Regions from separate parts of the Streptomyces sp. NPDC006174 genome, predicted to be linked through region 2. Evidence: riboswitches for the same ligand, from Rfam matches in the RefSeq annotation. Region 2 holds a riboswitch; each other region holds the start of a gene.

What was found. A riboswitch is a leader RNA that binds a small molecule or an ion and turns the genes downstream of it on or off. The one in region 2 is predicted to bind cyclic di-AMP.
Region 1: another riboswitch for cyclic di-AMP. It lies ahead of ABZ267_RS24680 (M23 family metallopeptidase); the one in region 2 lies ahead of ABZ267_RS25640 (C40 family peptidase).
Region 3: another riboswitch for cyclic di-AMP. It lies ahead of ABZ267_RS11440 (transglycosylase SLT domain-containing protein); the one in region 2 lies ahead of ABZ267_RS25640 (C40 family peptidase).
Region 4: another riboswitch for cyclic di-AMP. It lies ahead of ABZ267_RS17350 (transglycosylase family protein); the one in region 2 lies ahead of ABZ267_RS25640 (C40 family peptidase).

The regions. Positions count from the first base shown of each region.
Region 1 is NZ_JBEXTJ010000011.1:162,248-165,144, reverse strand. It holds gene ABZ267_RS24685 (pitrilysin family protein) at 1-1,050, shown strand, start outside; cyclic di-AMP (ydaO/yuaA leader) riboswitch at 1,273-1,441, shown strand; gene ABZ267_RS24680 (M23 family metallopeptidase) at 1,455-2,270, shown strand; gene ABZ267_RS24675 (GntR family transcriptional regulator) at 2,494-2,897, shown strand, end outside.
Region 2 is NZ_JBEXTJ010000012.1:98,251-101,147, forward strand. It holds gene ABZ267_RS25630 (LysR family transcriptional regulator) at 1-262, opposite strand, end outside; gene ABZ267_RS25635 (LysE family translocator) at 335-1,012, shown strand; gene ABZ267_RS25640 (C40 family peptidase) at 1,088-1,558, opposite strand; cyclic di-AMP (ydaO/yuaA leader) riboswitch at 1,562-1,749, opposite strand; gene ABZ267_RS25645 (hypothetical protein) at 2,103-2,408, opposite strand; gene ABZ267_RS25650 (ATP-dependent Clp protease proteolytic subunit) at 2,416-2,897, opposite strand, start outside.
Region 3 is NZ_JBEXTJ010000004.1:305,820-308,716, forward strand. It holds gene ABZ267_RS11435 (FAD-dependent oxidoreductase) at 1-479, opposite strand, end outside; cyclic di-AMP (ydaO/yuaA leader) riboswitch at 928-1,118, shown strand; gene ABZ267_RS11440 (transglycosylase SLT domain-containing protein) at 1,122-1,952, shown strand; gene ABZ267_RS11445 (GMC oxidoreductase) at 2,099-2,897, shown strand, end outside.
Region 4 is NZ_JBEXTJ010000007.1:96,015-98,911, reverse strand. It holds gene ABZ267_RS17355 (transglycosylase family protein) at 1-998, shown strand, start outside; cyclic di-AMP (ydaO/yuaA leader) riboswitch at 1,290-1,487, shown strand; gene ABZ267_RS17350 (transglycosylase family protein) at 1,493-2,200, shown strand; gene eno (phosphopyruvate hydratase) at 2,537-2,897, shown strand, end outside.

The sequences.
Region 1 (2,897 bases), on a different contig from region 2:
GTCCCGGCCTCCCGGCTGGCCAAGGCGCTCGGCCTGGTCGCCGAGGCCCTCCGCGCCCCGGCCTTCGCCGAGAGTGAGATCGAGCGGCTCGTCGGCAACCGCCTCGACGAGATCCCGCACGAGCAGGCCAACCCGTCCCGGCGCGCCGCCAAGCAGCTCTCCAAGGAGCTCTTCCCGGCCACCGCCCGGATGTCCCGTCCGCGCCTGGGCACCGAGGAGACCGTGCGGCGGATCGACGCCGCCGCCGTGCGCGCCTTCTTCGACGCCCACATCCGCCCGGCCACCGCGACGGCCGTCATCGTCGGCGACCTCACCGGCATCGACCTGGACGCCCTGCTCGCCGACACCCTCGGCGACTGGTCGGGCAACACGGCCCAGGCCCGCCCGGTCGCGCCGATCACCGCCGACGACGCCGGCCGCGTGGTCATCGTCGACCGTCCCGGCGCGGTTCAGACCCAGCTGCTGATCGGCCGCATCGGCGCCGACCGCCACGAGCGCGTCTGGCCGGCCCAGGTGCTCGGCACCTACTGCCTGGGCGGCACGCTCACCTCTCGTCTGGACCGGGTGCTGCGCGAGGAGAAGGGCTACACCTACGGCGTACGCGCCTTCGCCCAGGTCCTGCGCTCGACCGGGCCCGAATCGGGCGGCGCGGCGATGCTCGCCATCAGCGGTTCGGTGGACACCGAGTCCACCGGTCCGGCGCTGGAGGACCTCTGGAAGGTCCTGCGGACGCTGGCCGCCGAAGGGCTGACCGACGCCGAGCGCGAGACGGCTGTGCAGAACCTGGTGGGCGTGGCCCCGCTGAAGTTCGAGACGGCCGCCTCGGTCGCCGGCACGCTGGCCGACCAGGTCGAGCAGCACCTGCCCGACGACTACCAGGCCCAGCTGTACGCCCGCCTCGCCGAGACGGGCACCGTGGAGGCGACCGCGGCCGTGGTCAACGCCTTCCCGGTGGACCGGCTGGTCACGGTCCTCGTCGGCGACGCGGCACAGATCGCGGAGCCGGTGAAGGCGCTCGGCATCGGAGAGGTGACCGTCGTCAGCGGCTGACACACCGTCGGCACACCAGGACGGAGAGGACCCCGGCGAGGAGCGATAAGCCGGAGTCCTCTCCTTTGTCCATTTAGGGCCCTTTGTCACATCGTGATGAGGTAACTCCCTCTACGCCCTGTGGGATGCACGACAAATCCCCCTGTCCGTTTGGTGACGGACAGCCGCCTTGTCTAGCGTCGGCCCGGCTGTCCGTCACCCGTACGCCGCATCCGCGGCGCCGGGCAGCCATCGCCGAGTCCCCGTCAGGCGCGAGCCTGGGGAGCCGGGGACCCACACGTAGTCCCTGGGGTGAATCGGAACCCCGTGCCGCGAACCGGCGCGGAGCTCCGTAGGAGACCTTCCTGCTCCGAACCCGTCAGCTAACCCGGTAGGCGAGAAGGAAGGAAAGGATCAGCCCCTCCATGGCGTTCACCCGTGCCACCGGGAAGCACCGTGCCCCGAGCCGCCTCAAGCGCCACGGCGCCCATGTCGCCGGCGTCGCGGCCCTGACCACGACCGGTGTCCTCGGCACCCTGGCCTCTCCGGCCGTCGCGGCCGACTCCGAGACCCCGAAGGTCGCCGAGACCGGACTCACCCAGGCCATCGCCCTCGACGCCACGATCGCCGAGCAGATCGAGGCCCAGGCCCAGGCGCAGCACCGGCAGGCCGAAGCCGTCGCCAAGGCGAAGGCCGAGGCGGCCGCCGAAGCCAGGGCCAAGGCCGCGAAGGCCGAGGCGAAGGCGGAGGCCCAGCGCAAGGCCGAGGCCCGCGCCGAGGAGATCCGCGAGGAGAAGGCCCGGGCCGCCCGCGCCGCCGAGCGCGCCCGCCTCAACGCCTTCCACCTCCCGGTCGTCGGCTCGTCCGTCACCACCGGCTACAAGTCCGGCGGCGCGCTCTGGTCCTCCGGCAGCCATTCCGGCGTGGACTTCCGTGCCGCCTCCGGCAGCTCCGTCGTCGCGGTCGGCGCCGGTACGGTCGTCGAGGCCGGCTGGGGCGGCGCGTACGGCAACAACATCGTGCTCCGGATGACGGACGGCACGTACACCCAGTACGGCCACCTCTCCTCGATCGGCGTCTCCGTCGGCCGGAGCGTCACCTCCGGCCAGCAGATCGGCCTCTCCGGCTCCACCGGCAACTCCACCGGCCCGCACCTCCACTTCGAGGCCCGGACCACTCCGGAGTACGGCTCCGACATGGACCCGGTCGGCTACCTGCGCTCGCACGGCGTCAACGTCTGACCCGACCGCGCACCACCGCTCCTCCCGAAGGCCCCGGACTTCCCGCCGGGGCCTTCGTGCGTGCGCCGGGAATGCCCGGACCGATCCCTTCCGCTCCCGGCCTTCGGCCAGAAGATATCTATCAATTCAGGTCTGCCATCGGAAATTGCGGAAGATTGCCATAGAGTCACGGAACACGCGTCGGCCGCCCGCGTTTCGCGGGGATGAAGGCGGAGGTTCGGACATGCGCATTCCCGCGCATTCGGTATGCACGGCAATCCGTGACGACATCGTCTCCGGTGTCTACGAGCGCGGCAGCCGCCTCACCGAGGAGCTGCTGGCCCGGCGGTACGGGGTCTCCCGCGTCCCGGTCCGCGAGGCGCTGCGCACGCTGGAGTCCGAAGGCTTCGTCACCACCCGCAGGCACGCCGGGGCCTGTGTCGCCGAGCCCACCGAGCAGGAGGCCGCCGACCTGCTGGAGGTGCGGATGCTCCTGGAGCCGCTCGGCGCGGCCCGGGCCGCGCAGCGCCGCACGGAGGCCCACCTCAAGGTCCTCCGCGGGCTGGTCAGGCTGGGCCAGGAGCGGGCCCGCCGCGGCGAGGGCGAAGATCTGCGGTCGCTGGGCGGCTGGTTCCACGAGACCCTGGC
Region 2 (2,897 bases):
CGGCCAGCTGCGCCAGCTCGTGCCGCGCCTGTTCCAGCTCGTCCAGCACCCGCCGCGCCCGGCCCGCCAACAGCTCACCGGCGGCCGTCAGCCGCGCGCCGCGATGGTGGCGCACCAGCAGCGTCGCGCCGGCCTCCCGCTCCAGTTTGGCCAGCTGCTGGGAGAGTGCGGGCGCGGTGTAGCCCAGGTGGGCGGCGGCCCGGGTGATCGATCCGGTCTCGGCGACCGCCACCAGCGCGGTGAGCCGCGTCGGGTCGTACATGAAGCGTTCCTTTAGGCAGACCCAGAAGATTCCAAGTACACGCTAAAGGCTCCGCCGGTCCACGCTGGACCCATGGACGCACAACTGATCGCCTTCACCGGGGTCGCCGCCGGGATGGTCGCGCTGCCCGGAGCCGACTTCACCGTCGTCGTACGCAACGCTCTGGCCTCGCGCACCGCCGGTCTGGCCACCGCGCTCGGTATCGCCGGAGGACTGCTCATCCATACCGCGCTCGCCGTGGCCGGCCTCGCGGCGGTGCTGCTGACGATGCCGGTACTGTTCCGCACGGTCCAGCTGCTCGGCGGCGCGTACGTGCTCCACCTCGGGATCAGCGCGCTGTACGCGATCCGGCGCCGGGTCGCCGAGGAGAGCCGCACGCCGGACCAGGTGCCGTCTGAGGGGCCCGAGGCGTCCGGCGGCGGACCGGAACAGCCGGTACGCGAAGGGTTCGGGCGCGCGCTGCGGCAGGGCTTCCTGACCAACGCGCTCAATCCCAAGGCGCCGGTCCTCTTCCTCAGCCTGCTGCCGCAGTTCGTCCCGGCCGGGCAGCCGCCGCTGCCCAGGACCCTGCTGCTCGCCGCCCTGGTCGTCGCTCTCGCCCTGGTGTGGTTCCCGGCCCTCGCCCTGCTCGTGGACCGGCTGGGACGGTGGCTGCGCCGGCCGCGTACCGCCCGGGCGATCGAGGGCGGCAGCGGCGTGGCGCTCACCGGACTGGGACTGGCGCTGGTGGCCGGGCCCCTCCTGCGCTGAGGTGCGCAGAGGGGGCCCGTGCCGCCCGCGGAGGAGAAGAGTGCGGCCGCAAGGGAAGAGCGTCCGGTCGGTGGGTCAGCGGACCCGTCCGTACCAGACGCTCTTGGACCAGATTTTCGCCTTGCGGACCACGTCCCCGGATTTGGGGGAGTGCCAGATCTTGCCGCCTCCGGCGTAGATGCCCACGTGGTAGACGCTGCGCCCGGAATGGAAGAAGACCAGGTCACCGAGTTTGCGCTGCGACTTCGAGATATGGCGGGTCTTGTTGTACTGCTGCTGTGCGGTGCGGGGAAGTTTTTTCCCGGCCTTCTTGAACGAGTAGAGAGTCAGTCCCGAGCAGTCGAACCGGCTGGGACCTGCTGCTCCGTACTTGTAGGGAGCACCCTTCTTCGACGCGGCGATCTTGAGCGCCTTCGTCGAATGGGTGGCGGCCTCGGCGTCGTTGACGAGGCCGGGCGCCAGCATCGCGGACGTCACGGCGAAGGTGAGTACGGAAGCCGTACCGACCCGGGCGAACAGAGACGGGACATGAACCTGCGCAGACATGCGCAACCCTTCGTCAGCCGCCTGTGAAGGATGACCTGTCGGGTTCGGGCTGGCGAAGTTGCCCGGCCGCGCGATGCGGCTTCACCCCGAGGGCTTACCGGTCTCCCGGTCGGCCCGTTGTGCTCGGGTCCTCCACTCCTGCCGATCCACTCCTTGTCGACCAGTCATCCGGGAGGCGGCAGGACTCGGCGTCCACCCGGACCGCCCCGCCGCGGTGGCGGGGGCTTGTCGTCCCAGGGATCTTGACTCACGAAGTGCCGGATTTCCGAGCTGAAACGGCGATTTGTGAGTCTCCTCACCACTGATCCATTCAGGTGGACAGGAGGCATTCGCGCCCGCTGGCGAGCCCGGCGCACACCCTCGTACCAGCGACGAAAGGGTGGATTTCGAGTACGACCCGTGCGTCGAGCGCAAGTTGGGACGTCGCTCGCGCGGGTGATCGCCTACGCCGAACGAGCGAGGAAAATCGGTCGCGGAACCGGGCGTGTCGCACGCCAGGTCGACCGGCCCGCTCCCGTAATGCGCTCCCGGCGCGCGTGGCGGCTCAGTTCGGAGCCGGCGGCATGGTGACCCTGCCTGCCCGCCGCTCGCCGTCCAGCACCCGCAGGGCCCGCGCGAGCGTCGCCGCGTGGATCTGCCGCTCACCGCGCTCGTGCATCAGGGCCAGCGCGTCGCGCAGGGCCGCCGCTCCGGAGGCCAGGGCCTGCGCGGCCCGCAGTGCGCTGTAGGTGTCGCTGCCGCGCGCCGGGTTGATGCGTCCCACCTGGTCGAGGACCGCCAGGTAACAGTCGATGAACTCGCCCTCGGCGCGGGTCAGTGCGGGCAGCGGCGGGAACTTTGGCGGCTCCATCGGCGGGTCACCTCACGTCGTGCGGCGGCTGGGAGAGCGCGCGGTTCTCCACGACGTGGTCCACCAGCCCGTAGGCGCGAGCGGCCTCCGCGTCGAGGATGGTGTCGCGCTCGACGTCGGCGGTGACCCGCTCGGCGGTCCGGCCTGTGTGCCGGACCAGCATCTGAGTGAACAGCTCGCGGGTGCGCACCAGTTCGCGCGCGTGGATCTCCAGGTCGGACGGCTGGCCCCGCAGCGGCTCGGCCCGTGCGGGTCGCTCAATGACTACCCGCGCGCCGGGCAGAGCATGTCGCCGCCCGGGAGCTCCGGCGGCCAGCAGAGCGGCCGCGTAGGAGCCGGCCTGCCCGAGGCAGAAGGTCTCCACCTCGCACGTCAGGTACCGCATCGTGTCGTAGACCGCCGCCATCGCCGCGAACGAGCCGCCGGGACAGTTGATGTAGAGGGCCAGCGGCCGGTCCGGCTCCGCGTGCTCCAGGTACATGAGCTGCG
Region 3 (2,897 bases), on a different contig from region 2:
TCCAGCGCCACGTTGCCGACGCCGAGGACGGCGACCTTCTCCGCGGTGAGCGGCCAGGTGCGCGGGACCTCGGGGTGGCCGTCGTACCAGGAGACGAACTCGGCCGCGCCGTAGGAGCCGTCGAGCTCCATGCCCGGGATGTCGAGGGCCCGGTCGGCCTCGGCACCGGTGGAGAAGATCACCGCGTCGTAGAAGGAGCGCAGGTCGTCGAGGTCGATGTCGTTCGGGTAGCTGACGTTGCCGAAGAGGCGGATCTGCGGCTTGTCCAGCACCTGGTGCAGCGCCTTGACGATGCCCTTGATCCGCGGGTGGTCGGGGGCCACGCCGTACCGGATCAGGCCGAAGGGCGCGGGCATGCGCTCGAACAGGTCGATCGAGACACCCGGGTCCTGGCAGACCTCGGATTTGAGCAGCGCGTCCGCAGCGTAGATACCGGCAGGGCCGGCTCCGACAATGGCGACGCGGACGGGGCGTGTCATGGCGTGGTGATCCTTAAGGCGGGCGAACGCGGGCAGGTACAGCGTACGTCGGAAGTAAGGGTTGGCTTACTAGTCTCCACCCCACACCGTAAGCCCTGGCCCCGCGAGGCGTCCGACCCGGCCTACGGTACCGCCCGTTAAGTCCGTTTCTCCAGGTCGGTATGGGCGATTTTGGCTATTTAACCTTCTCTTCCATAAAAGGGCTATTGAGGGTCTTGGGCTATTTTGAACACGCCCTTTCCGGCCGCCTCCGCGCAAAGTGGTGAGCGTCACGTCCAAGGGGGCGGACGCAGAAGTGGAGGCCTCGGTTCCCTTCTGTGCGAAGAAAGTTGACACCGCGACGGAACGGGCGTGACCGGGAATTCCGGAATTCGATCATGTGGAAAAGGATGATCCGGAATTCGGGGCTTGTTCTGTCCGGCGCTTTTCGCCTACGGTCACGGTCAATCCGGATGGAACGCCGAATCCTGCCGCCGTCCGGGAATCCGCAACCCACTCACGTACGGCAGGAGCGGGGGACCCAGGTAAGCCGCCGATCCGGTACCCGGAACGGCTAGGGGTGAAGTCGCATGATCATGCGGCCAGACATCTCCCGTCTGAACCCGACAGCTCACCTCGTAGGCGCCGGAGAGGAAATTCCCCATGCCCGCACAGGGTAAGCGCCGCCGTCCCAAGTCCGTCTCGCTGAGCCGTGGCATCGCCGCCGTGACCACCGGTGGAGCCGTTCTGGCCCTCCCGGTCCTCGGCGCCACCACCGCCTCCGCCGCTCCCGCGCACTCCGTCGCCGCGGAAAAGGCGGTGGCTCCCGTCTCCGTGACCGCCCAGGTGAATTCCGTGACGAAGGCGGCGCCCGCCAAGCATTCCGTGGTATCCGGCGAAACGCTTTCCAAGATCGCCCGCGAGTATTCCGTCAGCGGCGGCTGGAAGAAGCTGTACGAAGGCAACCGGAAGGCCGTCGGCGAGAACCCGAACCTTATTCACCCGGGTATCACGCTGACCATCGGCGCCAAGGCTGCCGCCTCGTCAGAAGCCAAGGCCGGTAAGGCTTCCACGGCCTCCGCCGAGCGCACGGCCACGGCGGAGCGCGCCGACCGCTCCGAGCGCACCACGGCCGCTCCCGCCGCCGCGCCGGCCGCCGCTCCCGCCACGTACACCGACGACCTCGATGGCTGGATCAGGGAGTCGCTGGCGGTCATGGCTCAGCACGGCATTCCCGGCAGCTACGAGGGCATCCACCGCAACATCATCCGCGAGTCCTCCGGCAACCCGAACGCCATCAACAACTGGGACTCCAACGCGGTGAAGGGCACCCCGTCCAAGGGGCTGCTCCAGGTCATCGACCCGACCTTCCAGGCCTACCACGTGCCCGGCACCTCGACCGACAGTTACGACCCGGTCGCCAACATCACCGCCGCGTGCAACTATGCCGCCGACCGGTACGGCTCGATCGACAACGTCTTCGGCGCCTACTGATCCCGTACGCGCTCACGCTTGAGGGGCTCCGGACCGCATGGTCCGGGGCCTCTCGGCGTACCGGGAAGTTACCCCTAAGTTTCTCGTGACTTACCACGCGATCGACAGTAGAACCTGTTGCACTCGTCGATAGTGAGGTGCGTCACATGAAAGACATCAAGCTGCATCAAGGCGCTTCCGGAGGCGTCTCCCGTCGAAGATTCATCACAGGAACAGGTTCTCTTCTTGGTGTCGCGGCGCTCGCCGGACCCACCACGCCGGTCTGGGCGTCGCCCCGGGCCGCAGCGGCCCCGATCGGATCCGGCGCCCATGTGCCGGTGCTGATCATCGGCACCGGATACGGCGGCTCGGTCGCAGCCCTCCGGCTGGCCCAGGCCGGTACCGACGTCCACATGGTCGAGATGGGCATGGCCTGGGACACCCCCGGCGCCGACGGCAAGATCTTCGCCAACACCACCAAGCCGGACGACCGCTCCTTCTGGCTGCGGACCAGGACCAAGCAGCCGCTGAGCAACTTCCTCGGCTTCCCGATCGACCGGAACGTCAACCGCTACACCGGAATCCTGGACGCCGAGGAGTTCGCCGGCATCACCGTCTACCAGGGCCGCGGCGTCGGCGGCGGCTCGCTGGTCAACGGCGGCATGGCCGTCACGCCCAAGCGGGAGAACTTCGCCGCCATCCTCCCGTCGGTCGACGCCGCCGAGATGTACAGCACCTACTACCCGCGCGCCAACGCGGACCTCGGCGTCACCACCATCGACCCGGCCTGGTTCGACTCCGTCGACTGCTACCAGTACGCGCGGATCGGCCGGAAGCACGCGCAGCGCTCCGGCTTCCCGTTCCTCTTCGTGCCCGCCGTGTACGACTGGGACTACATGAAGCAGGAGGCTGCCGGAACCGTACCGAAGTCCGCGCTGGACGCCGAGATCCTCTACGGCAACAACT
Region 4 (2,897 bases), on a different contig from region 2:
TGACCGGATCGGCCATCGCCATTCCGCTCCTCGGCGCGGCAGGCGCACACGCGGCCGACGCCACCACCTGGGACCGGGTCGCGGAGTGCGAGAGCGGCGGCATGTGGAGTGCCGACCTCGGCAACGGCTACTACGGCGGGCTCCAGTTCTCGCAGGAGACCTGGTCCGCGTACGGCGGCACCGCCTTCGCCGAGCGGGCCGACCTGGCCAGCCGTTCACAGCAGATCGCCGTCGCCGAGAAGGTCCTGGACGACAAGGGCCCGCAAGCGTGGCCGAGCTGCGCGGTGATCTCCGGCCTCGCGGTGGACGGCAGCCTGCCCGGTGTCGACCCCGGTACGGTCCCCTCCACCGACCCCACCAGCCCGACCACTCCCACGCCGGACCCGACGACCGCTCCGGCGGACGAAGTGGATGAAAAGGGCGGAGCGGAGGGTTCCGGCAAGACGGACTCCACCGGCAGGGCGGATGCGACGGACAAGGGTGAGAAGAACGGCGGCGGCGACGCACTGAACCCTTCCGCCGAGCCCTCCACGTCCCCGTCCGCCGGAAAGACCGGAACCCCCAGCTCTCCTGACGCCTCGCAGCCCTCCACCTCCACCCCCGACGCCTCGAAGGGCGCCGACCGCACCGGCGGCAAGCACCGGGGCGTTCCGGCCCCGGAGGAGACCGGCGCGGTGGGCCAGGAGGACGGTCCCCGCGAGTCCGGCCGGCACGCCTCACGCGGCGAGGGTGACGCGCGGGACGGCGGCGCGGTCGTCGACGGCGGCTACACCGTGCAGCCCGGCGACAACCTCTGGGCCATCGCCGACGCGCAGGAACTCCCGCAGGGCTGGACCGGCCTGTACGAGGCCAACAAGGACCTCCTCGGCTCCGACCCGGACCTGATCCTGCCCGGACAGAGCCTGGACCTCGGGCTGAACGAGGCCGGTCGGGAGACCGGCGAGCAGACCGGTCAGGCGGACGTCCAGGAGGGCTCCGAGGCGCCTGCCGCCAACTGATCGAATTCGGGAAAACACCCCGAAAACGCGGGTAGTTCAGAGGCCTATGTCCACTTATGCGTAAGTGAGACATGGGTCTCTTTGCTGCAACTGGCGTGTTGCGTCCGCCTGCTCGGCGTAGATCGCCTCCGACCTGCGGAAACGACCGGTCAGGGTGAGCAAGTAAGCGCCGATTGGGCCAGTATGTCCATCTTTGAATGTCGGGGTTGCCTGTGTTTACGGTCGGAACCGCTCGCACCGCGGGCCCCGTCGACCGTCACGCCGAATCCTGCCGTCGGTCGAAGGGAACAGACGCGTAAAGCGCCGTAGGCAGGAGCGGGGGACCCAGGTAGGCCGCCGGGTCCGTACAGCCTCTTCGAAGGGCAGTCCCTTCGAACTCGGGGACGTACGGGAACGGCTTGGGGTGAAGTCGCGCGCTAGGTCGCGCGACCGGGCAACTCATCAGCCCGAACCCGACAGCTCACCTCGTAGGCGTCGGTGAGGAGATCCGTTCCATGCTGCTGAACAGCAAGGGCAAGCACCGCCGCCCCTCGAAGACCGTCCGTCTCGCCACCCTCGCCGGTGTCGCCGGCGCCGCCGTGGCCGTCCCGCTGATGGGCGCGACCAACGCTTCCGCCGCCTCCGTCGAGACCTGGGACGCCGTCGCCCAGTGCGAGTCCGGCGGCAACTGGTCCATCAACACCGGCAACGGCTACTACGGCGGGCTGCAGTTCTCGCAGTCCAGCTGGGCCGCCGCCGGCGGTACGCAGTACGCCTCGCGCGCCGACCTGGCCTCCAAGGACCAGCAGATCGCCACCGCCGAGAAGCTCCTCGACATGCAGGGTCCGGGCGCCTGGGCCTGCGCCGGCGCCGGCGGCCTCACCAACGACGGTGTGGACCCGGGCGTGAGCACCGGCTCCGGCCAGTCCGCGAGCGAGCCCGAGCAGGCACAGCCCGAGCGCAAGGCCGAGCAGCCCACCACGCGCAGCGAGCAGCGCGAGGCTCCGAAGGCCGAGAGCTCCAAGAAGACCGTCACCACGCCGACCGGCGAGAAGGTCCAGAAGGGCGACGGCGAGTACAAGGTCAAGACCGGCGACACCCTGAGCAAGATCGCCGGCAAGGAAGGCGTCAAGGGCGGCTGGAGCAAGCTCTTCAAGCTCAACGACGACATCGTCAAGGACGCGAACCTGATCTTCCCGGGTCAGCAGCTCCACCTGAAGTAACAGCCGTCTCTCCTCCCCGGAGGGTGGGGGTCCGGCGGCACCCTCCCTCGCACGGCTCCCCGGCCCGGCGCGCTCTCCCCCCGTGCGCGCCGGGCCGGGGTCTTTTCCGTGCGAAGAACCCCTGCGGGCGAGGTGATGCGTTCACCTCTTGTCGCCAACACGTGTTACCAGTCAGTAGATTTCTAGAGATTTGTCCCGTGATGCTGACCCTTGGGTCCTTTTTCGTCCCAGGAGACGGGCGGTCGGCCGACTGACGCGGCCCGGCCGGTTAGGCTCGTGTCGCAAGGCCACAGTGACCCTGCACAACCAGCGTCATATCCCAGAAGGAGATGCCTCGTGCCGTCCATCGACGTCGTCGTAGCCAGGGAAATCCTCGACTCCCGGGGCAACCCCACGGTCGAGGTCGAGGTCGGCCTCGACGACGGCAGCACCGGCCGTGCTGCTGTTCCGTCCGGCGCCTCCACCGGTGCCTTCGAGGCCATCGAGCTTCGCGACGGTGACCCCAACCGCTACCTGGGCAAGGGCGTCGAGAAGGCCGTCCTCGCCGTCATCGAGCAGATCGGCCCGGAGCTCGTCGGGTACGACGCCACCGAGCAGCGCCTCATCGACCAGGCGATGTTCGACCTGGACGCCACCGAGAACAAGGCCTCGCTCGGCGCGAACGCCATCCTCGGTGTCTCGCTCGCCGTCGCGCACG